Regions from separate parts of the Enterobacter wuhouensis genome, predicted to be linked through region 2. Evidence: predicted binding sites of a transcription regulator. Region 2 holds the regulator's gene; each other region holds the start of a gene.
What was found. Region 2 encodes Fur, which represses iron uptake genes when iron is present. Its sites were predicted from a motif close to ATAATAATGAGAACNACTATCAA; they were not measured.
Positions count from the first base shown of each region.

Region 1: the regulator Fur is predicted to act here: its motif matches at 2,481-2,503, upstream of VPX56_RS08960 (TonB-dependent siderophore receptor).
Region 3: the regulator Fur is predicted to act here: its motif matches at 3,733-3,755, upstream of VPX56_RS15830 (Nramp family divalent metal transporter).

Region 1 covers NZ_CP142124.1:1,872,785-1,880,154, reverse strand. Annotated here, with positions in the region: gene mfd (transcription-repair coupling factor) at 1-74, shown strand, start outside; gene ldtC (L,D-transpeptidase LdtC) at 226-1,191, shown strand; gene bhsA (multiple stress resistance protein BhsA) at 1,272-1,529, opposite strand; gene comR (TetR family copper-responsive transcriptional repressor ComR) at 1,774-2,409, shown strand; gene VPX56_RS08960 (TonB-dependent siderophore receptor) at 2,583-4,781, shown strand; gene VPX56_RS08955 (glycine zipper 2TM domain-containing protein) at 4,844-5,383, opposite strand; gene VPX56_RS08950 (NAD(P)/FAD-dependent oxidoreductase) at 5,563-6,867, opposite strand; gene ycfP (alpha/beta hydrolase YcfP) at 7,106-7,370, opposite strand, start outside.
Region 2 covers NZ_CP142124.1:1,424,152-1,431,521, forward strand. Annotated here, with positions in the region: gene glnS (glutamine--tRNA ligase) at 23-1,690, shown strand; gene chiP (chitoporin ChiP) at 2,138-3,553, shown strand; gene chiQ (ChiQ/YbfN family lipoprotein) at 3,601-3,927, shown strand; gene fur (ferric iron uptake transcriptional regulator) at 4,070-4,516, opposite strand; gene fldA (flavodoxin FldA) at 4,808-5,338, opposite strand; gene ybfE (LexA regulated protein) at 5,494-5,781, opposite strand; gene ybfF (esterase) at 5,910-6,683, opposite strand; gene seqA (replication initiation negative regulator SeqA) at 6,867-7,370, shown strand, end outside.
Region 3 covers NZ_CP142124.1:3,316,633-3,324,002, reverse strand. Annotated here, with positions in the region: gene VPX56_RS15840 (sensor domain-containing phosphodiesterase) at 30-2,219, shown strand; gene nupC (nucleoside permease NupC) at 2,263-3,450, opposite strand; gene VPX56_RS15830 (Nramp family divalent metal transporter) at 3,797-5,035, shown strand; gene VPX56_RS15825 (DUF2502 domain-containing protein) at 5,067-5,408, opposite strand; gene mgrA (L-glyceraldehyde 3-phosphate reductase) at 5,535-6,533, opposite strand; gene ipdC (indolepyruvate decarboxylase) at 6,717-7,370, shown strand, end outside.

The sequences.
Region 1 (7,370 bases), 450 kb from region 2:
TGGCGGAGCGCAAGACCCGTATGGACTGGGTGCGGAACTTTATGCGCCAGCTTGAAGAAAACGCGATCGCGTAATCCTCCTTCACCCCCGCTAGCGTCATGCTACCGGGGGTGACAATTTACAAAGTCTTTGCATTTCACCCGATCTTCCCGACACGTACATTCACCATAATTATCATTAACGCCTTATAAAACAATAACCTTAATATTTATATGGATTATGGTGATGATGACCTCTTCGCGTTTTACTCGCTGGATAACCCTCTTTGCGCTGGCTGCCACCGTCGCGATGGCGCTTCCGGCTCATGCAAATACCTGGCCGCTTCCGCCTGCCGGCAGCAACGTCGTCGGACAAAATCGTTTTCATGTGGTTGAAAACAACGGTGGTTCACTGGAAGCGATTGCAAAGAAATATAACGTTGGGTTCCTGGCCTTGCTGCAGGCCAATCCCGGCGTTGATCCGTATGTCCCGCGCGCGGGTAGCGTACTGACCATTCCGCTGCAGACCATTTTGCCCGCCGCGCCGCGCGAAGGGATCGTCATTAACCTCGCAGAACTGCGCCTTTATTACTATCCGCCAGGCAAGAACGAAGTCACCGTCTACCCTATCGGTATTGGTCAACTGGGCGGCGACACGCTCACGCCGACGATGGTAACGACGGTATCCGATAAGCGTGCCAACCCAACATGGACACCAACGGCCAACATACGCGCGCGTTATAAAGCGCAGGGTATTGACCTCCCGGCAGTGGTGCCGGCAGGGCCCGATAACCCGATGGGGCACCACGCGATCCGCCTTGCCGCTTACGGTGGCGTTTATCTTCTGCACGGAACCAATGCGGATTTCGGGATCGGGATGCGCGTCAGCTCTGGCTGTATTCGCCTGCGCGATGACGATATTAAAACGCTCTACAAGGTGATTACCCCGGGCACGAAGGTGAATATCATCAACACGCCAATCAAGGTATCTGAAGAGCCGGGCGGCGTACGCCTGGTCGAGATCCATCAGCCGTTATCGAAAAACATCGGTGACGATCCGCAAACCCTGCCGATTAACCTGAATGCGGCCATGGTGAACTTCAAAACGCACGCCGCAACCGATGGCGCGGTGATGGAACGCGCGATGGAAGCGCGCTCCGGTATGCCGACGGATGTCACCAGGCACCACGATATTGCCCAACAGTCGATGTAAGAGACAACGAAAAACGCCCTGCATGTGCAGGGCGTTTTTTATTGCAGTGGCATTAAACGTAGCGGAGGGTTTCGTTACGTTTATTTGTAGATGACGGCAGTACCGTGCAGGGTGTTCGGACCGGTCACTGAGGTGATGCGGAACGATTTGGCACCCATAGCTTCAGCTTTCTGAGCCAGCTGGTCTTCCAGTGAGCCCAGGTTAGTGCCTGCGCTTGCAGAGATGGTACCCACTTTATGCTGGTCAACCGGCGTAGATTGCACTTCTACAGCGGCAAAGCTTGCGAATGACATTGAACTCAGTACAGCGGCAGCGATCAGGGTTTTTACGTTTTTCATGATTTTTACCTTTAGGCAGATGAATTTGGGGTCGCAAGTTATTTACTTAACGATCGATAGGTAAATGATAGATGTGATCCAGGTCACACGTCAACATATTTTTATAACGACCGTTAATTTAATTTTAATTTCGTTAATTTTCATAACCATAGGATTAATTTATTTTTAAGAAAACAGCGCTGGTTACGAATGTGGTTTATTTTTATAATGGTCATTCACTAAACCAACAGAGGACCAACGGCAAATGACAACCGACGTCACGAGTTGCGCGAAGAAAAGCCGTGGCCGACCAAAAGTGTTCGACAGGGATGCAGCGCTTGATAAGGCCATGACACTCTTCTGGCAACATGGGTATGAAGCGACCTCGCTCTCCGATCTGGTGGAAGCCACCGGAGCCAAAGCGCCGACGCTGTATGCAGAATTTACGAATAAAGAGGGGCTGTTCAGGGCAGTACTGGACCGGTACATTTCGCGCTTTGCGGCGAAACACGAAGCCCAGCTCTTCTGTGAAGAAAAAAGCGTCGAGCAGGCGCTGCAGGATTATTTCTGCGCCGTCGCCACCTGCTTTACCAGCAAAGATACACCCGCGGGCTGTTTTATGATTAACACCTCCGCCACCCTTGCGGCCTCCTCTAAAGAGATCGCTAATACGGTGAAATCACGCCACGCCATGCAGGAAGAGACGCTGAGCACGTTCCTGGCGCAGCGCCAGCAGCGCGGCGAAATTCCGGCGCACTGCCGTCCGCAGGAGCTGGCGCAATACCTGAGCTGTATTTTGCAGGGTATGTCGATCAGCGCTCGTGAAGGCGCATCGCTGGAGAAATTGCAAAGCATTACCCGGACCACGCTGCGCCTGTGGCCCGAGCTTCTCAAAATCTAATCCTCAGGGCGGCTTGCCGCCCTTTTTGCTTCTTCCCTACTGAGTTTTCGCAACCCCTAATTTCTCTCAGGTTGATAATGCTTTTTATTATCGGCAGTATTCGCATTTGCATATTTTTGTTTGCTTTTCTACGACCTGCCAATAAAAGAGCGAATGCTCAATAAGGAATGATGATGAAAAAGAGCCTCTGGGTGCTCAATCCGGTATTGCTGGCTATGGCAATGCCGCTTTACGCTGAACAAACCACTGAAGAAAACCTGGTCGTCAGCGCTAACCGCAGCCACCGCACCGTGGCGGAGATGGCGCAAACCACGTGGGTGATTGAACGTCAGGAAATTGAACAACAGGTTCAGGGCGGCAAAGAGTTCAAGGACATTCTTGGGCAATTGATCCCGGGGATGGACGTCAGCAGCCAGGGGCGAACTAACTACGGCATGAATATGCGCGGCCGCGCGATCGTCGTGCTGGTGGATGGCGTACGCCTTAACTCCTCGAGAACCGACAGCCGCCAGCTCGATTCCATCGATCCCTTTAACATCGATCATATTGAAGTCATTTCCGGTTCAACAGCCCTCTACGGCGGCGGCAGTACGGGCGGGCTGATCAATATCGTGACTAAAAAAGGGCAGCCAGAGACGCAGGTCGATCTGGAGCTGGGGGGCAAAACCGGCTTTAACAACGGTAACGATCGTGACGAACGCGTTGCCGCAGCCGTCAGCGGCGGAAATGACCACGCCTCGGGACGCCTGTCCGTGGCCTATCAGCGTTTTGGCGGATGGTACGACGGTAACGGCGATGCCCTCACCTTCGACAATACCCAGACAGGGTTACAGCACTCCGATCGTCTGGACGTGATGGGAACCGGTACGATCGAGATCGACGAGACGCGCCAGCTTCAGGTCGTGACCCAATACTATAAAAGCCAGGGCGACGATGATTACGGGCTTTACCTGGATAAAAACATGAGCGCGGTGCTTGGGAACGGAACGGCGCGCACCCGCAGCGGGTTCAGCTCCGACCGCATTCCGGGCACCGAGCGCCACCTGATCAGCCTGCAGTATTCAGACTCTGATTTCTGGGGGCAGGAGCTGGTCGGGCAAATTTACTATCGCGACGAATCCCTGCGCTTTTACCCCTTCCCGACCGTCGATCAAAAGAAAAAAACCATCACCAGCTTCTCGGCCTCGGAGCAAAACACCGATCAGTACGGCGCAAAGCTGACGCTGAACAGCACGCCGCTGGACGGCTGGCAGATGACCTGGGGGCTTGATGCCGACCACGAAACCTTTAATTCCAACCAGATGTTCTTTGACCTGGCGAACTCAGTGCCGTCAGGCGGGATGAACAACGCGTCCAAATACACAACGGGCCGTTACCCGGGCTACAGCATCACCAACGTTGCGCCATTCCTGCAAAACAGCTACGACATCAATGATGTTTTCACCCTGAGCGGCGGCGTTCGCTATCAGTGGACCGAAAATCGGGTTGATGATTTTGTTGCTTATTCACAGCAGCAGGCAATCGCTAACGGAACGGCCAGGTCGGCAGACGCCATCCCGGGTGGCAAAACCGATTACGACAACCTGCTGTTTAACGCCGGGATCCTTGCGCATATCACGGAGCAGCAGCAGGTCTGGTTTAATTTCTCACAGGGCGTTGAGCTGCCGGACCCGGGCAAATACTACGGCAACGGTTCCTATGCAAAACCGGATGCCCAGGGTCACTTGGCGTTAATCAAGAGCGTGAATCCTGGCGACGCGCAGCTCGAAGGTATCAAGGTGGATTCCTACGAGCTGGGCTGGCGCTTTACCGGGAATAACCTGCGCACCCAGATTGCGGCCTACTACTCCCTCTCTGACAAGTCTATCGACATCAACCGCGCCGATATGACTATCGACGTTAACCCGCAGGAACGGCGGATCTATGGCGTGGAAGGCGCGGTGGATTACTTTATTCCTGATAGCGTATGGAGCGTTGGCGGTAACGTTAACGTGCTGAAATCGGAGATTAAGACCAACGGCTCGTGGGAAAAATGGGACGTGACGCAGGCGTCGCCGTCGAAGGCGACGGCCTACGTCGGCTGGGCGCCCGAGCCGTGGACCCTGCGTCTGCAAACTCAGCAGACCTTCGATCTGAGCGACGCGGCAGGAAACAAAATTGACGGTTACAACACCGTTGATTTCCTGAGCAGCTATCAGCTGCCGCTGGGCAAACTGTCGTTCAGCATCGAAAACCTGCTGGATAAACAGTACACCACCGTGTGGGGGCAGCGCGCGCCGCTGTTGTATAGCCCAAACTACGGCAACGCAGCGTTATATGAGTATAAAGGCCGGGGCCGCACCTTTGGTCTGAACTACGCGCTGACGTTCTAAGCGGCAAAAAAAAAGCTCCTCAGCCTGAGCGCTTGAGGAGCTAAGTTCAGAGAACCGCTTTTTTACACTTTATTGTTCAGTATCAGCTGACCGTTGCTGTCCAGCGGGATCTGGGTGCCCGGGTCTTTGTCCATGCGGATTTTGCCCTGCTGGTCGCCAATTTTGTAGGTTACGTCGTAACCCAGCATTTTTTCCGACTTGTCATAGACGGTTTTGCAGCGCTGCTGAGTGGTAGTGTAGGTGTCGTTATCCTGCATCGCGCCCTGCACCTGGTTACCGGCATAGCCGCCGCCCAGCGCGCCGACCACGGTCGCAACGTCTTTACCCCGGCCGCCCCCAAACTGATGGCCAATGACGCCACCGGCTACCGCACCCAGTACAGAACCGGCAATGCGGTTTTCATCCTGAACCGGACGACGGTGCGTCACCGCAACGTTGCGGCACTCCTGACGCGGCGTTTTAACACTTTCTTTAATCGGGGTTGCGGACACAACCTGCGCATACTGCGGGCCACGATCAAGTACGTTGAGACTGGCAACGGCAGCCACACCTAACGCAGCAGCGACGCCAATCCCTATACCCGCCAACATTGATTTATTCACGGGACTTCCTCCTTTGTTGCTATTGGTAACAATTTTGCAATGAAGGACGGTGTTCGCCAATCAGATAAAGGATCAAAACGGAGGGGGGATTTGTATTTAAGAGAACTCTTAAGCACTCAATGGGCGATGTGCAGCACGATATGCTAAAAACCCCTCCGGAAGCCCGGAGGGGGAGAGGATTAATGCAGCTTCAGGCGCGGGCGGATAACGCGGTTGATGCGGCCAACCAGCATCATCAGGCCGGTTTTAAAGTAGCCGTGCAGCGCAATCTGGTGCATACGGTATAGTGAGATGTACACGAAGCGAGCGATGCGCCCTTCCACCATCATCGATCCGCGCATCAGGTTGCCCATCAGGCTACCGACGGTGGAGAAGTTAGAGAGCGACACCAGCGAGCCGTGATCTTTATAGACGTACGCCTTCATCGGTTTGCCTTTGCTCTGCGCCAGAATGTTGTGCAGCACGAGGCTTGCCATCTGGTGCGCCGCCTGCGCTCGCGGAGGCACAAATCCGCCTTCCGGACGCGCGCAGGACGCGCAGTCGCCGATGGCGTAAATGTCCGGATCGCGCGTGGTTTGCAGCGTCGGCTCGGTCACCAGCTGGTTGATACGGTTCGTTTCCAGGCCACCGATATCCTTCATGAAGTCAGGTGCCTTAATACCCGCCGCCCAGACCATCAGGTCTGCTTCGATGTACTCACCATCTTTGGTATGCAGGCCACCGGCATCCGCGCTGGTCACCATGGTTTGCGTCAGAACACGTACGCCCAGTTTGGTCAGCTCGCTGTGGGCTGCGCCAGAGATACGCGGCGGCAGTGCAGGCAGAATACGCTCGCCCGCTTCCACCAGCGTCACGTTCAGCGCGTCGTTGGTTAAGCCCTTGTAACCGTAGCTGTGCAGCTGTTTTACCGCGTTGTGCAGCTCGGCAGACAGCTCCACGCCCGTCGCGCCACCGCCGACAATGGCAATGTTCACCTTGCCGTTCGCGCCCATGTTACTGGTGTACTTCAGGAACAGGTTCAGCATTTCCTGATGGAAACGACGCGCCTGGTGCGGGTTATCCAGGAAGATGCAATGCTCTTTCACACCCGGCGTGTTGAAGTCGTTAGAGGTACTGCCCAGCGCCATCACCAGCGTGTCATACGGCAGCTTGCGTTCAGGCACCAGCAGCTCGCCTTTTTCGTCACGCAGCTCGGCCAGGGTAATGGTTTTGCTTTCACGGTTGATGTCCACCACGGAACCCAGCTGGAACTGGAAATGGTGATTGCGCGCGTGCGCCAGATAGCTCAGCGCATCCACGCCTTCATCCAGAGATCCGGTCGCCACTTCGTGCAGCAGCGGCTTCCACAGGTGGCTGTGGTTACGATCCACCAGCGTAATTTTGGCTTTCTTACCGCGACCGAGCTTCTTGCCCAGCTGTGTCGCCAGCTCCAGCCCGCCAGCACCACCGCCTACAATCACTATCTTTTTCAATGGCGTAGTCAACGTGACCCCCTCAAATTATTAACCAATTGTTAATTAAAAGTTATAAAAATAACCCTTAATTAACAACAGGTTACAGCACTGAAACCATTCAGGTGAATTGAGAATAACACGTCAGGCGCATTGGTCATACCAAAATTGATATGCATCAAGTTTTGATGGCTTAAAAGTAGACAATTCTGGACAAAAAGAAAGCCCGGCTCGCTTACGCGGCCGGGCTTGTACATTTTCAGTGCGGATCTTAGCCCAGCGTTTTAAAGGCCTTAATGCGCTGCAGATGCGGGGAGATGTTCTTGAACTTGTGGCTCTGCTCTTCGTCCCAGACAATTTCATAATAGTGGTGCAACAGTTCCGCGGCGCGGGTGCTGCTGAGCGCTTCGTCATTGCGGGAAAGGATCACCAGACAACGGTCGCGGTTCTTTTCCCGGAAGTTGCTCACGCATTTTGTGGCAATATCGGCATACTCTTCCGGGCGGTCGATTTTGCCCTCCATGTTCTCATTCGGG
Region 2 (7,370 bases):
TTTACGCTTTGAGGAATCCACGATGAGTGAGGCAGAAGCCCGCCCGAGTAACTTTATTCGTCAGATCATCGATGAAGATCTGGCCAGTGGTAAGCACACCACAATTCATACCCGTTTCCCGCCGGAGCCGAACGGCTACCTGCATATTGGGCATGCGAAATCTATCTGCCTGAACTTTGGTATTGCGCAAGACTATCAGGGCCAGTGCAACCTGCGTTTCGATGACACCAACCCCGTAAAAGAAGACATCGAATACGTTGAGTCCATCAAGAACGACGTGCAATGGCTGGGCTTCAACTGGTCTGGCGATATCTGCTACTCCTCTGACTATTTCGATCAGCTGTACGCCTACGCGGTTGAACTGATCAATAAAGGTCTGGCGTATGTTGACGAACTGTCTGCTGATGAAATCCGTGAATATCGCGGTACGCTGACCGCGCCGGGCAAAAACAGCCCGTTCCGCGATCGCAGCGTGGAAGAGAACCTGGCGCTGTTTGAAAAAATGCGTGCCGGCGGCTTCGAAGAAGGCAAAGCGTGCCTGCGTGCGAAAATCGACATGGCGTCTCCGTTCATCGTGATGCGCGATCCGGTGCTGTACCGCATCAAGTTTGCTGAACACCACCAGACCGGCAACAAGTGGTGCATCTATCCGATGTACGACTTCACCCACTGCATCAGCGATGCGCTGGAAGGCATTACGCACTCCCTGTGTACGCTGGAGTTCCAGGACAACCGCCGCCTGTACGACTGGGTGCTGGACAACATCACCATTCCCGTGCATCCACGTCAGTACGAGTTCTCTCGTCTGAACCTGGAATACACCGTGATGTCCAAGCGCAAGCTGAACCTGCTGGTCACCGACAAGCACGTTGAAGGCTGGGATGACCCGCGTATGCCAACCATCTCCGGTCTGCGCCGTCGCGGCTATACCTCCGCGTCTATCCGCGAGTTCTGCAAACGTATCGGCGTCACCAAGCAGGACAACACCATTGAGATCGCTTCACTGGAGTCCTGCATCCGTGAAGACCTGAACGAAAACGCTCCGCGCGCGATGGCGGTTATCGACCCGGTTAAGCTGGTAATCGAAAACTACCCGCAGGGCGAGAGCGAGCTGGTGTCTATGCCTAACCATCCGAGCAAGCCGGAGATGGGCACCCGCGACGTGCCGTTCAGCGGCGAGATCTGGATCGATCGCGCTGACTTCCGCGAGGAAGCGAACAAGCAGTACAAGCGTCTGGTGATGGGTAAAGAAGTGCGTCTGCGTAACGCATACGTAATCAAAGCCGAGCGCGTGGAGAAAGATGCGGAAGGCAACATCACCACCATCTTCTGCTCTTACGATGCAGAGACCCTGAGCAAAGATCCTGCTGATGGTCGTAAAGTGAAGGGCGTTATTCACTGGGTGAGCGCGACGCATGCGCTGCCTGTAGAAATCCGCCTGTACGACCGTCTGTTCAGCGTGCCTAACCCAGGTGCTGCAGAAGACTTCCTGGCGACCATTAACCCTGAGTCACTGGTTATCAAGCAGGGCTTCGCTGAACCGTCACTGAAAGCCGCGGAAGCCGGTAAAGCGTTCCAGTTCGAGCGTGAAGGTTACTTCTGTCTCGACAGCCGCTACAGCACAGCAGAAAAACCGGTATTTAACCGTACCGTAGGTCTGCGTGACACCTGGGCTAAAATCGGCGAATAATATCGCTGCTCTGGTCAATGAGAAACAAACGCCGCGGTAAGCGGCGTTTTTTTTATTTATCGATCATGTCATTAACGGACTGTTGAAATACTATTTCCCCAAAAAACAGGTCAATGAGGTGCTACTTATTTTTCTAAAAAAAGTTTGTGTATTTATCAAATTACATAAGGTCAAAAAATAGGCATAAAATTTCGGCGTTACTGCCTGAAAAATCTCGCTATATCCCGTCATTCCTCGCTTCACCGCAAATGTTACAAAGCACTACTAATTATGTGCACTTCGTCATAATCCTGACTTTTGCTTATTAAAAAGCATTGATAATTCGCGTCGCGAAAAATAACCTAAAGGCGGTAGTTAATTCGAGGGTATTTCTAACTACCCCTGACCATTAGGTCTTTTATATTTTCGCCGTTTTAGGCGTTTTAATTCGTCAAAGAGGAATAATCTATGCGTACGTTCAGTGGCAAACGTAGTGCGCTGGCGCTGGCTATCGCCGGCGTGACGGCAATGTCGAGCCTGGTAATTACCCCAGAAGCTAAGGCAGAAGGATTCATCGATGATTCTACCCTCACGGGCGGTATTTATTACTGGCAGCGTGAGCGTGACCGTAAAGACGTCACAGAAGATAAATATAAAACCAACCTTTCTCACTCCACCTGGAACGCCAACCTGGACTTCCAGTCGGGTTATGTCGCCGATATGTTTGGTCTGGATATCGCCGCGTTTACGGCCATTGAAATGGCTGAAAACGGCGACAGCGCACACCCGAACGAAATTGCCTTCTCCTCCAGCAACAAAGCCTATAAAGAAGACTGGTCCGGCGATAAAAGCGGTATCAGCCTGTACAAGGCCGCAGCGAAATTCAAATATGGTCCGGTCTGGGCGCGCGGGGGCTATATTCAGCCAACCGGCCAGACGCTGTTAGCCCCGCACTGGAGCTTTATGCCGGGCACCTATCAGGGCGCAGAAGCCGGGGCGAATTTTGACTACGGCGATGCGGGCGCGCTGAGCTTCTCCTATATGTGGACCAACGAGTACAAAGCGCCGTGGCACATCGAGATGGACAAGTTCTATCAGGGCGATCGTAAAACCAAAGTGGATTATCTCCACTCTTTGGGTGTGAAGTACGACTTTAAAAATGACCTTGTCCTGGAAGCGGCGTTTGGTCAGGCTGAAGGCTATATGGATCAGTATTTTGCTAAGGCATCGTATAAATTTGATATCGCTGGCAGCCCGCTTTCAACCAGCTATCAGTTCTATGGCGCACGTGATAAAGCCGATGCGCAAAATAACTTAAAGACTAACGATGACGTCGCGCTGGCCAACGATTTATATGACGGCACGGCCTGGCTGCAGGCTTTAACCTTTGGCTACAAAATTGGCCAGGTCGATCTTCGTCTGGAAGGTACCTGGGTTAAAGCAGACGGTAATCAGGGCTTCTTCCTGCAGCGCATGACGCCAACCTACGCTTCCTCAAACGGACGCTTAGATATTTGGTGGGATAACCGCTCTGACTTCAACGCCAATGGTGAAAAAGCGGTCTTCTTCGGCGCGATGTACGATCTCAAAAACTGGAACCTCGCAGGCTGGTCGGTTGGCGCTTCCTACGCTTACGGCTGGGATGCAAAACCAAGCAGTGCACCAATCTACGATCAGAGCCAGCGCCTGAAAGAATCTGCCTACAGCCTGGATGCAGCATATGTACTGCAGGATGGTCGAGCCAAGGGCACGATGTTCAAGCTGCACTTCACGCAGTATGACAACCATTCCGATCTGCCAAGCTATGGCGGTGGCTACAACAACATCTTCCAGGATGAGCGTGACGTGAAATTCATGGTTATCGCACCATTCACTATCTTCTGATGAACGCGCCGGCGGGCTATGTCCCGCCGACATGGAGACTGCACATGATGAAAAAAATGGTAATCGTCGCGCTGCTGGCATCGGGGCTGGTGGGGTGTGCGCAGGATCGGGCGCAGAAAGAGGATTCACGTCTTAAAGAGGCGTACAGCGCCTGCATCAACACTGCACAAGGATCGCCGGAGAAAATCGAGGCCTGTCAGAGCGTGCTTAACGTGCTGAAGAAAGAGAAAGCGCATGAGCAGTTCGCGACGCAGGAGAACGTCCGCGTAATGGATTATCAGGCCTGCATTCAGGCGCGTAAAACCGGTAACGATCAGGACGTAGCGAAGCGTTGCGATAAGATCTGGGACGAGATCCGCAATAACAATAAATAAGTTGCTTTACGCCCGGTGGCGCTGCGCTTACGGGGCCTACAACGGTGTCACAGCCCGTAGTCCCCGTAAGCGCAGCGCCACCGGGCTTTTTTCAGGCAAAAAAAAGCCAACCTTACGGCTGGCTCAGAGTATGAACACTCACTTATTTTGCGTCGTGCGCATGTTCATTTTCGCGGCAATCGCCTTCTGCACAGTGACCGTAGAGGTACAGGCTGTGGTTGGTCAGGCGGATGCCGTGACGCGCGGCGATTTCACGCTGGCGTGATTCGATTGAATCATCGCTGAATTCAATGACCTTGCCACAATCGAGGCAGATCAGGTGATCGTGGTGGTGCTGCTGGGTCAGTTCGAAAACGGATTTACCGCCTTCGAAATTATGACGGGTAACAATGCCCGCGTCATCGAACTGGTTCAGCACACGATACACGGTTGCCAGCCCAATCTCTTCGCCCATGTCGATAAGACGCTTGTAAAGGTCTTCCGCACTGACATGGTGATTGTCTGGCCCCTGAAGCACTTCAAGGATTTTTAACCGAGGAAGCGTTACTTTCAGGCCAGCCTTCTTTAATGCGGTATTGTTGTCAGTCATGCGGAATCTGTCCTGTTGCTAAACGATTCACTTCTAAAGAAGAAGTGACAGAAAATGCACTTGGGATAATGCGTCTCATTATAGAACTGCCATGCCTAAATGAAAACTGCAAGTCTCAAGCAAAGTATGCTTATAAAAACGTGGTATCACCAACAAACTTGTTCGATGGCACCCACTTTTTACCAGGGGGATATTGTACAGGTCTGAGCGAAAAAGTTAAAAGTTTGTAGCAATTAATTTAATCGGTTTTACCTGGAAAACGGGCGCAGCCGGAGCTGCGCCGCAGGAGTATCAGGCGTTAAGGATGTCGTCCAGGTTCAGCTCTTCGCGAACCTGCTTAACCCATTTTTCAACGCGCTCAGCGGTGAGTTCCGGCTGGCGATCTTCGTCGATAGCCAGACCCACGAAGTGGTCGTCATCCGCCAGGCCTTTGGACGCTTCAAAGTGGTAACCCGCCGTCGGCCAGTGGCCTACGATAGCAGCACCGCGCGGCTCAATGATGTCGCGGATGGTGCCCAGCGCGTCGCAGAAGTACTCTGCATAGTCTTCCTGATCGCCGCAGCCGAACAGGGCAACGAGCTTGCCGTTGAAGTCCACTTCTTCCAGGGTTGGGAAGAAATCATCCCAGTCGCACTGCGCTTCGCCGTAGTACCAGGTGGGAATGCCCAGCAGCAGGATGTCATAGCCTTCGAGATCTTCTTTGCTGCTCTTGGCGATGTCGTGCACATCGGCAACGTCTTTACCGAGCTGTTTTTGAATGTTTTTTGCGATATTTTCGGTATTGCCGGTATCACTGCCGAAGAAAATGCCGATGATTGCCATGAGTAAAATAACCTCTTGAAACTTAATGGTATGGTGGCGCAATTTGTCCACGGATAAGGGCAATAATAGCAGAACAGGCAACCCTGCGGAAACAGCTATCGCGCAGGACTGCACTCTGTGCTACATGAAAAGGGTAATAAAGGAGATTTTCAGACTTATGCCTTGCCGCGCAATGTCTCAAGCTGGGTGATTAACATCTCTTCAATCAGCTCGCTGCGGCTGATGTTACGCGCCTCGGCCAGCTCATTCAGTGCATCGACGGCATCGGCATTGAGCTTCAGTTCGACACGCTTAAGCCCACGATTTTTATCGCGTTTAAGCTGGTTGCGTTTATTAATACGCAGCTGTTCATCGCGCGAAAGCGGATTCGTTTTCGGTCGTCCCGGTCGACGCTCATTCGCGAACAGATCTAGTGTCGTACGGTCCGTTTGTTCTTTGGCCATGATTCTGAGACTTCGGGGGAAACACGCCGCCCTGCTAATGCCCGGGCGATAAGCGCGCCATCATACATCAGCGAAAACGGCACGCCAACGACTGGAAGCCCGCAGACTTCCAGTCGCTGTCTTTTTAATCAATTCGCTGTATCAGTGAGATAGCGACGGATGGCACGCAGTACGGCGTCAGGCTTTTCGGCGTGAACCCAGTGTCCGGCACCGGCGATAACGTGGGCGCGCGCCTGCGGGAATTGTGCCAGCAGGGCGTCACGGTACGCGTCGGTGACGTAAGGTGAGTTCCCGCCGCGGATAAACAGGGTAGGGTGCGGCCAGGCGGGAATGCTTTCCCAACCCACGATGTTGTTGTACTGCTCCCAGAGCACCGGCACGTTAAAACGCCATTGCCCGTCGACGAACGACTTCAGCAGGAACTGCACGACCCCTTCCTCATCCAGATGCTCACGCATCACGGCGGCAGCCTGCTGGCGCGTCGCGACACCCGCTTCTGTGACCGCATTAATGGCGGCGAAGATCTCATCGTGACGGCGGACGTTGTAATCCACAGGCGCGACGTCAATGACAATCAGCCCGTTGATACGCTCCGGCGCAAGCGCCGTCAGGGCCATTACCGCTTTGCCTCCCATTGAATGCCCGATCGGCGTTACCTTCTTCAGGTTATGTGCATCCAGCGTATCCAGCAGATCCTGCGCCATCGCCGCGTAGGTCATCTCGTCGGAACGCCCGGAAAGGCCGTGATTGCGCATATCAACCTGTAAAATATCGTGATCGGTTACCAGATCGCGCGCCAGCACGCCCAGGTTATCCAGGCTACCAAACAGCCCGTGAACCAGTACGATGGGAGGATTATTGTTCGGCGATTGTGCAGATTGCGCTCGGGTATTCAATTTCATGGCAAAGTTCTTTTTTTACGTATGTCAGGTTAGGGTATCATGTTGACCATTCTGCCGCCCGGCTGCAAGGTTCCAGTTTAATCTGACTTTTGCCGCCAACCGGGTTTGACGCTATCCGCTGTTGGGATTTGACCCTATAATCCCAACGACTTGTATTCAGATAAGATATCGCACTGGATTAAGATGAAAACAATCGAAGTTGATGACGAACTCTATCAGTTTATTGCCAGCCAAACGCGGCATATCGGGGAGAGCGCGTCCGACATTTTACGGCGTATGCTTAAAATTTCCGCCGCCTCACAGCCTGTCACCCCTGTCGCTAAAGATGTCGTGTCTCAGCCGAGCGTTGTCGCGCAAGCTAAACCGGCCGCGGCGCAGGTAAAAGATAAAGTGCGCGCGATGCGCGAGCTGCTGCTCTCCGATGAATACGCCGAGCAGAAAAAAGCGGTTAATCGCTTCATGCTGGTGCTGTCTACACTTTATTCACTGGATAACAATGCGTTTGCTGAAGCGACCGAGTCGCTGCACGGCCGCACGCGGGTCTATTTCGCGGGCGACGAGCAGACGCTGCTGCAAAATGGCAACCAAACCAAACCTAAGCATGTCCCGGGCACACCGTACTGGGTCATCACCAATACCAATACGGGGCGTAAGTGCAGCATGGTTGAACACATCATGCAGTCTATG
Region 3 (7,370 bases), 1.9 Mb from region 2:
ATGCGCGGTTAAATAGATTAATTAATTTGATGAAAAGAAAACCTTACAATAATGTAAAGATATTTATGATTTCGCTGGCATTATGCCTGATCGCGGTGCCATTTTCCCGCTATCTTTCGCCACGCGCAATGGTTAATGGGCATGATGTGTATTTGGCCTGGCTGCCACTCAGCGTCATGCTTGCCGTTATTTTATTGTTTGGTCGTCGCGCCATTATTCCCATCCTGTTAAGTTTTACCATCACTAATATATTCCTCATTGATTTAGCTCCGCTACACTATTTCGTCTTATTGTTTTGTCAGACTTTTTCAGTTTTCGCAGCATGTGGGGCGATCCGTCTGATGCTGGGCAAGCGCTGGCGCTACAGCGTCCCAAACAAGTACATCGGGATTCGGATTTTCTGGCTTGGTTTTATGGTGCCGATAGGCATCAAAATATCGATGTATCTCGCAGGCTATTTATTTCATTTCCCGGTCACTATTTCCACCTTCTTTGGGGAAGGAACGGCAATTTACAACGTCGTCGATATTCAAAGCCTGATCTGCGCGGCATTGATATTCACCATGATGTTCTATTATCCATTAAGAATGATTATTAATCCCCGCTATGCCAGAACGTTCTGGCGACGGAGCGTGAAGCCAGTTTTTTGTCATAAGAAATCATTATTTACAGTCATCTTGCTGATGCTGCTAATCACCATTCTGGCAATTTTATGTGCGCCATTTGAGTCCCCTATTATTGCGGGATATCTCATGCCGATTATATTTATCCTCTTCACGCTAGGTATCAGTCGACTAAGCTACGCGCTCATCTCTTTGCTGTGGGCGGCATCCGCGCTCCTGCTCTTGACCTATAACTACAATTTTCTCAACGGTGTGGAATCGGGTCATTCGCTCTCCTTTATTTTGTCCGTGCTGATCTCGTTCGCCATCTGTCTGCTTTACATGTCGCGGATCTACCAGCGGAGTGAGCGAATGAAGCAGGGGTGGCAGGAGATCGCATTAACGGACCCCCTGACGGGGCTGCCCAATATTCGTGCGCTTGAAGATTATCTTCAGGACCATCCCGACGCCAAAATCTGCTGTCTGCGCATGGACAACCTGGAGTTCCTCAGCCGCCATTACGGCATTCTTATGCGGGTGCATTGCAAAAAGATGATTACAGCCTCGCTGCAGCCGCTGTTGCAAAAGGATGAGACCCTTTTTCAGCTACCCGGAAGTGAGCTGGTGCTGGTGCTGTTGGGGCCGGGAGCCGGCGAGCGCCTGCAGCATATGGTCGATCGGCTCAATAGCCGTAAAATTTACTGGAACAACACCGGGCTGGATATCGAATTTGGCGCCTCGTGGGGCGAAGTCGAGAGCGGGGAAAACCTGCACCACACGCTGGGGCAGCTCAGCTGGCTGTCTGAGCAGTCCTGCGCTGCGCATAATGTTCTGGCCTTAACCAACAGCGTTGAGGATGTCTCGGGGCAAACAACGGACAGAGTGCTGATGCTCGCGCGCATCAAACGCGCGCTCGATGAAGGGGGGCTGCATCTGTATGCCCAGCCGATTCGAAACGCGCAGGGGGAGGGCTATCACGAAATTCTCGCGCGTCTGGAAAGTGACGGGGAAATTATTACGCCGGATCGCTTTATTCCGCTGATTGCCCAGTTCAACCTTAGCCACCGCTTTGACCTGAACGTAGTGGAAAATCTGCTGATTTGGCTGCGCGATCGCCCTGCCACGCATGCCGGAACCCGTTTTTCCGTGAACCTGATGCCGATGACCCTGATGCAAAATGAGGTCGCAGCAGAAATTATCGCGCTTTTCGAACGCTATGGGGTGGCGCCGCAGACGGTGGTCATTGAGGTGACCGAAGAGCAGGCGTTTTCCAACTCCGGGAGCAGCATCAAAAACATCCAGCAGCTGAGGGAAAATGGATTCCGCATCGCCATTGATGACTTTGGTACTGGCTACGCCAACTATGAGCGCCTCAAACGCCTGGAGGCCGATATCATCAAGATTGATGGCTGCTTTGTGAAGGATATTTGTACCGACAGCATGGACGCGATGATTGTGCAGTCCATATGCAACCTCGCAAAAACGAAGTCGCTCTGCGTGGTGGCGGAATATGTAGAAACGCCTGAGCAGCGAGAGATGCTATTCCGCTTCGGCGTGGACTATCTGCAGGGCTATCTGATCGGCAAGCCCACACCGCTTAGCGAACTGCAGGCATAAAAAAACCGGGAGCATGGCTCCCGGTTTTCGTTTCTGGCGTGAGTTACAGTACCAGTGCTGCGATAGAAGCAGACAGTACGCTCACCAGGGTAGAACCATAAACCAGCTTCAGACCGAAGCGAGAAACCACGTTACCCTGTTCTTCGTTCAGACCTTTAATCGCACCGGCGATAATACCGATGGACGAGAAGTTCGCGAAGGAAACCAGGAACACGGACAGGATGCCTTCCGCGCGTGGAGAGAGCGTGCTCGCAATCTTCTGCAGATCCATCATCGCCACGAATTCGTTAGACACCAGCTTGGTGGCCATGATGCTACCAACCTGCAGCGCTTCGTGAGCCGGAACACCCATCACCCATGCAACCGGATAGAAGATGTAGCCCAGGATGCCCTGGAAGGAGATACCCAGAACCGCTGCGAACAGGGCGTTCAGAGCAGAGATCAGGGCGATAAAGCCGATCAGCATAGCGGCAACGATAACCGCTACCTTGAAACCTGCCAGAATGTACTCACCCAGCATTTCGAAGAAGCTCTGGCCTTCGTGCAGGTTTGACATCTGAATGTTTTCTTCGCTGGCGTCAACGCGGTACGGGTTGATCAGCGACAGAACGATAAAGGTGCTGAACATGTTCAGAACCAGCGCCGCGACAACATACTTCGGCTCCAGCATGGTCATATACGCGCCCACGATTGACATGGAGACGGTAGACATTGCGGTTGCCGCCATGGTGTACATGCGGTTGCGGGACATCTTGCCGAGAATATCTTTGTACGCGATGAAGTTCTCAGACTGACCGAGGATCAGTGAACTTACGGCGTTGAAAGATTCCAGCTTACCCATGCCGTTCACTTTGGATAACAGGAAACCAATACCACGAATAACAACCGGCAGAACGCGAATGTGCTGCAGAATACCGATAAGCGCGGAGATGAAGACGATTGGGCACAGCACTTTCAGGAAGAAGAAGGCCAGGCCTTGATCGTTCATGCTGCCAAAGACGAAGTTCGTGCCTTCGTTGGCAAATCCGAGCAGTTTTTCGAACATTTCGGAAAAGCCTTTCACGAAGCCCAGGCCTACGTTTGAGTTCAGGAAGAACCACGCAAGTAAAACTTCAATGACCAGCAGCTGGACAACATAACGGATACGAATTTTTTTGCGGTCTGTGCTGACCAGCAATGCAAGTGCAGTAACGACAACAAGTGCCAGGACAAAATGAAGGACGCGGTCCATATTTGCTCCAAATATGAGGCAGGTTTAATTTCCGTGCACATTCTATGTAACAAGCGCAAAGAAAACGAGATCAAGGCCACACTATAGTTACATCCTGTGACGAGTCTCAAAAATAGTGATCAACAATACATTTTTGTTATGTTAGGTAAATGAGTGAAAAGTTAAGTTTGTGTGCTACGCTTCACAAATGACCGCGCATATTCACATTCTGTGATGTCGCACCACCTGCCCGTCTATCGTTCTTAGCTATCAGAGAAATCAATTTAAACCATCCAAATGAACTTGATAATCATTCTCATTTTGATAGCATTAAACATAGCAAAGGCTATATTTCCAGAGGCAGATAATGACAAACAGTCGCGTAGAGGGTAGCAGCGGCAGGGCAGCGCGCAAGTTGCGGTTCGCATTAATGGGACCTGCGTTCATTGCCGCCATTGGCTATATCGATCCGGGTAATTTTGCGACCAATATTCAGGCCGGGGCCAGCTTCGGCTATACGCTGCTGTGGGTGGTTGTCTGGGCTAACCTGATGGCGATGCTGATTCAAATGCTTTCAGCCAAGCTGGGGATTGCCACGGGAAAAAATCTGGCCGAGCAAATTCGCGACCACTATCCTCGCCCGGCGGTCTGGCTGTATTGGGTGCAGGCCGAAATTATTGCTATGGCGACTGACCTCGCTGAATTTATCGGCGCGGCGATTGGGTTTAAGCTGATCCTCGGCGTCTCCTTATTACAGGGGGCGGTGTTGACCGGGATTGCCACCTTCCTGATCCTGATGCTGCAGCGCCGGGGGCAAAAGCCGCTGGAAAGGGTCATCGGCGGCCTGCTGCTGTTTGTCGCCGCTGCCTATATTGTCGAGCTTATTTTTTCCCAGCCGAATTTGGTACAGCTCGGTAAGGGAATGGTGATCCCAAGTCTGCCAACCTCAGAGGCGGTGTTCCTCGCCGCCGGGGTGCTGGGCGCGACCATCATGCCGCACGTTATTTATCTGCACTCTTCCTTAACGCAGCATATGCACGGCGGTTCCCGTAAAGAGCGGTATTCTGCAACAAAATGGGATGTCGGTATTGCCATGACCATTGCCGGATTTGTGAACCTGGCGATGATGGCCACTGCAGCGGCTGCCTTCCACTTCAACGGGCACACGGGTATTGCCGATCTTGACCAGGCCTATCTGACGCTGGAACCCTTATTAAGCCACGCCGCGGCAACGATCTTCGGGCTAAGCCTGGTGGCGGCCGGTCTTTCTTCCACCGTGGTGGGGACGCTGGCCGGTCAGGTTGTCATGCAGGGGTTTGTGCGTTTCCATATCCCGCTGTGGGTGCGTCGCGCCGTTACCATGCTGCCATCCTTTATCGTCATTCTGATGGGGCTGGATCCAACGCGTATTCTGGTCATGAGCCAGGTGCTGTTAAGCTTCGGTATTGCGCTGGCCCTGGTGCCGCTGCTGATATTTACCAGCAATAAATCGTTAATGGGCGATCTGGTTAACTCGACGCTGGTGAAACGCGCGGGGTGGGTCATTGTGGTGGTGGTGGTGGCACTCAACCTGTGGTTGTTGATAGGCACGGTAATGGGATTATAAAGAAAAAGGAGCCGGGAGGCTCCTTTTTGCATTAATGGTGATGGCCATGACCGCGGCCTTTACCGTGACCCCAGCCGCCGCGGCGGTCGTCACGATCGCTCCAGCCTTCGCGATAGCCACGCTCGTAGGCTTTGCGATTGTCCCAACCGCGATGACGACCGTTGTCATGTTTCCACCAGCGGTCTTTACGCCATTCATAGTGGCGATGCCAGTAGTCGCGGTCGCGCCAGCCGCCGCCGTCCCAGTAGTTACCGTAATTGTCGCGATCGCCAATTTGTAATTTTATCGATGGCAACAGGGTGATTTCGCCGGCAGTGGCGACCAGCGGGGCCGAAGCCAATAATACCGCTGCAAGAATCAGTGACCTGAACATACTCTTCTCCTTCACGATCGGGGCCGCTGTGCGACCTGTTAACGCAATTTTACGAGTTGGTAAACATTCGTTTCATCGCCTCAACTCCTAAATCCTGAACGAGAGCACTTTTTGCTAAAAATGATTTTAATTTGAGCTGGACAGGATCTCTTCTATCGACGCCAGTTCGCCTGCGGTGAAATCGTAATTCGCCAGCATGCCCACGGCGTCATCAATTTGCGCGGTTTTACTGGCACCAATCAGCACGGAGGTGACCGCGTCATGGCGTAGAATCCACGCCAGCGCCATCTGCGACAGCTTCTGACCACGGCTTTCCGCCAGCGCGTTCAGCTTGCGGACTTTTTCCAGCTTCTCATCCGTAATCTGATCGGGGTTGAGGAACTTACTGCCGCTGGCCGCACGAGAATCCGCGGGGATGCCGTTCAGGTAACGGTTCGTTAACTGCCCGCCGGCCAGAGGCGAGAAGGGAATACAGCCCACGCCCTGCTTATGCAGAACGTCCAGCAGACCCTCCTCAGGCGCACGCTCGAACATCGAATATTTCGGCTGGTGAATAAGACAGGGTGTTCCCAGATCGTCGAGGATCTCTATGGCCTGACGCGCCAGCTCCGCAGGGTAATTGGATAATCCTACGTACAGGGCTTTGCCCTGGCGCACCACGTGGTCGAGCGCTTTCATCGTCTCCTGCAGCGGGGTTTCCGGATCGGGACGGTGGTGATAGAAGATGTCGACATAGTCCAGCCCCATACGCTTCAGGCTCTGATCAAGGCTTGATATCAGGTACTTGCGCGAGCCCCAATCCCCGTACGGGCCGTCCCACATGGTGTATCCCGCTTTGGTGGAGATGATGAGCTCATCGCGCCAGGGGAGGAAATCTTCCTGCAAAATGCGGCCAAAATTGCGTTCGGCCGAGCCGGGTGGAGGCCCGTAATTATTGGCAAGGTCAAAGTGTGTAATACCCAGATCGAACGCGCGCTGTAAAAGTTGACGGCTGTTTTCGATAAGGGTGGCGTCGCCAAAGTTATGCCAGAGCCCAAGAGAGATGGCGGGCAGTTTAAGGCCGCTCCGCCCGCAGCGGCGATAGTGCATTGTCTGATAACGATTTTTGTCTGGCTGATAACCCATTCTCATGACCTCTGACGATGAAGGAAAAATCAGTGTATACGTTTACACAGGGATGATGAAAAGGAGAATAGCGCAGCTTTTTTTGTAAAGCATTCTTTCCAGACCCTTCTTAGCGCCGTTTCTGGACAGTCATCACGCTTCTTTAATACTCAAGGTGAGATCAACATAAGAAGGATACCTGTAATGCGTACCCCATACTGCGTCGCCGATTACCTGCTGGACCGTCTTACAGACTGTGGTGCAGACCACATGTTTGGCGTGCCGGGCGACTATAACCTGCAGTTTCTCGATCACGTGATAGATAGCCCGGATATCTGCTGGGTCGGCTGTGCCAACGAGTTGAACGCATCCTACGCCGCCGACGGTTACGCCCGATGTAAGGGCTTTGCCGCGCTGCTGACGACGTTTGGCGTAGGTGAGTTAAGCGCCATGAACGGGATAGCCGGCAGCTTTGCCGAGCATGTTCCGGTGCTACATATCGTGGGTGCGCCAGGCATGGCGTCACAGCAAAAAGGGGAGTTATTGCACCACACGTTAGGCGACGGCGAGTTCCGCCATTTTTATCACATGAGCGAACCCATCACCGTCGCGCAGGCGATCCTTACCGAACAAAACGCCTGCTATGAAATCGATCGTGTGCTCACGACCATGCTGCGGGAACGTCGTCCTGGCTATCTGATGCTGCCTGCCGATGTGGCAAAAAAAGCCGCCACGCCGCCTGTAAACGCTCTCACTCTCAAGCCTGAAGATGCCGATAATGCCTGCCTGGATGCGTTTCGCGAGGCGGCCAGCAGCAGGCTGGCAATGAGCAAACGCCCCGCGCTGTTAGCGGATTTT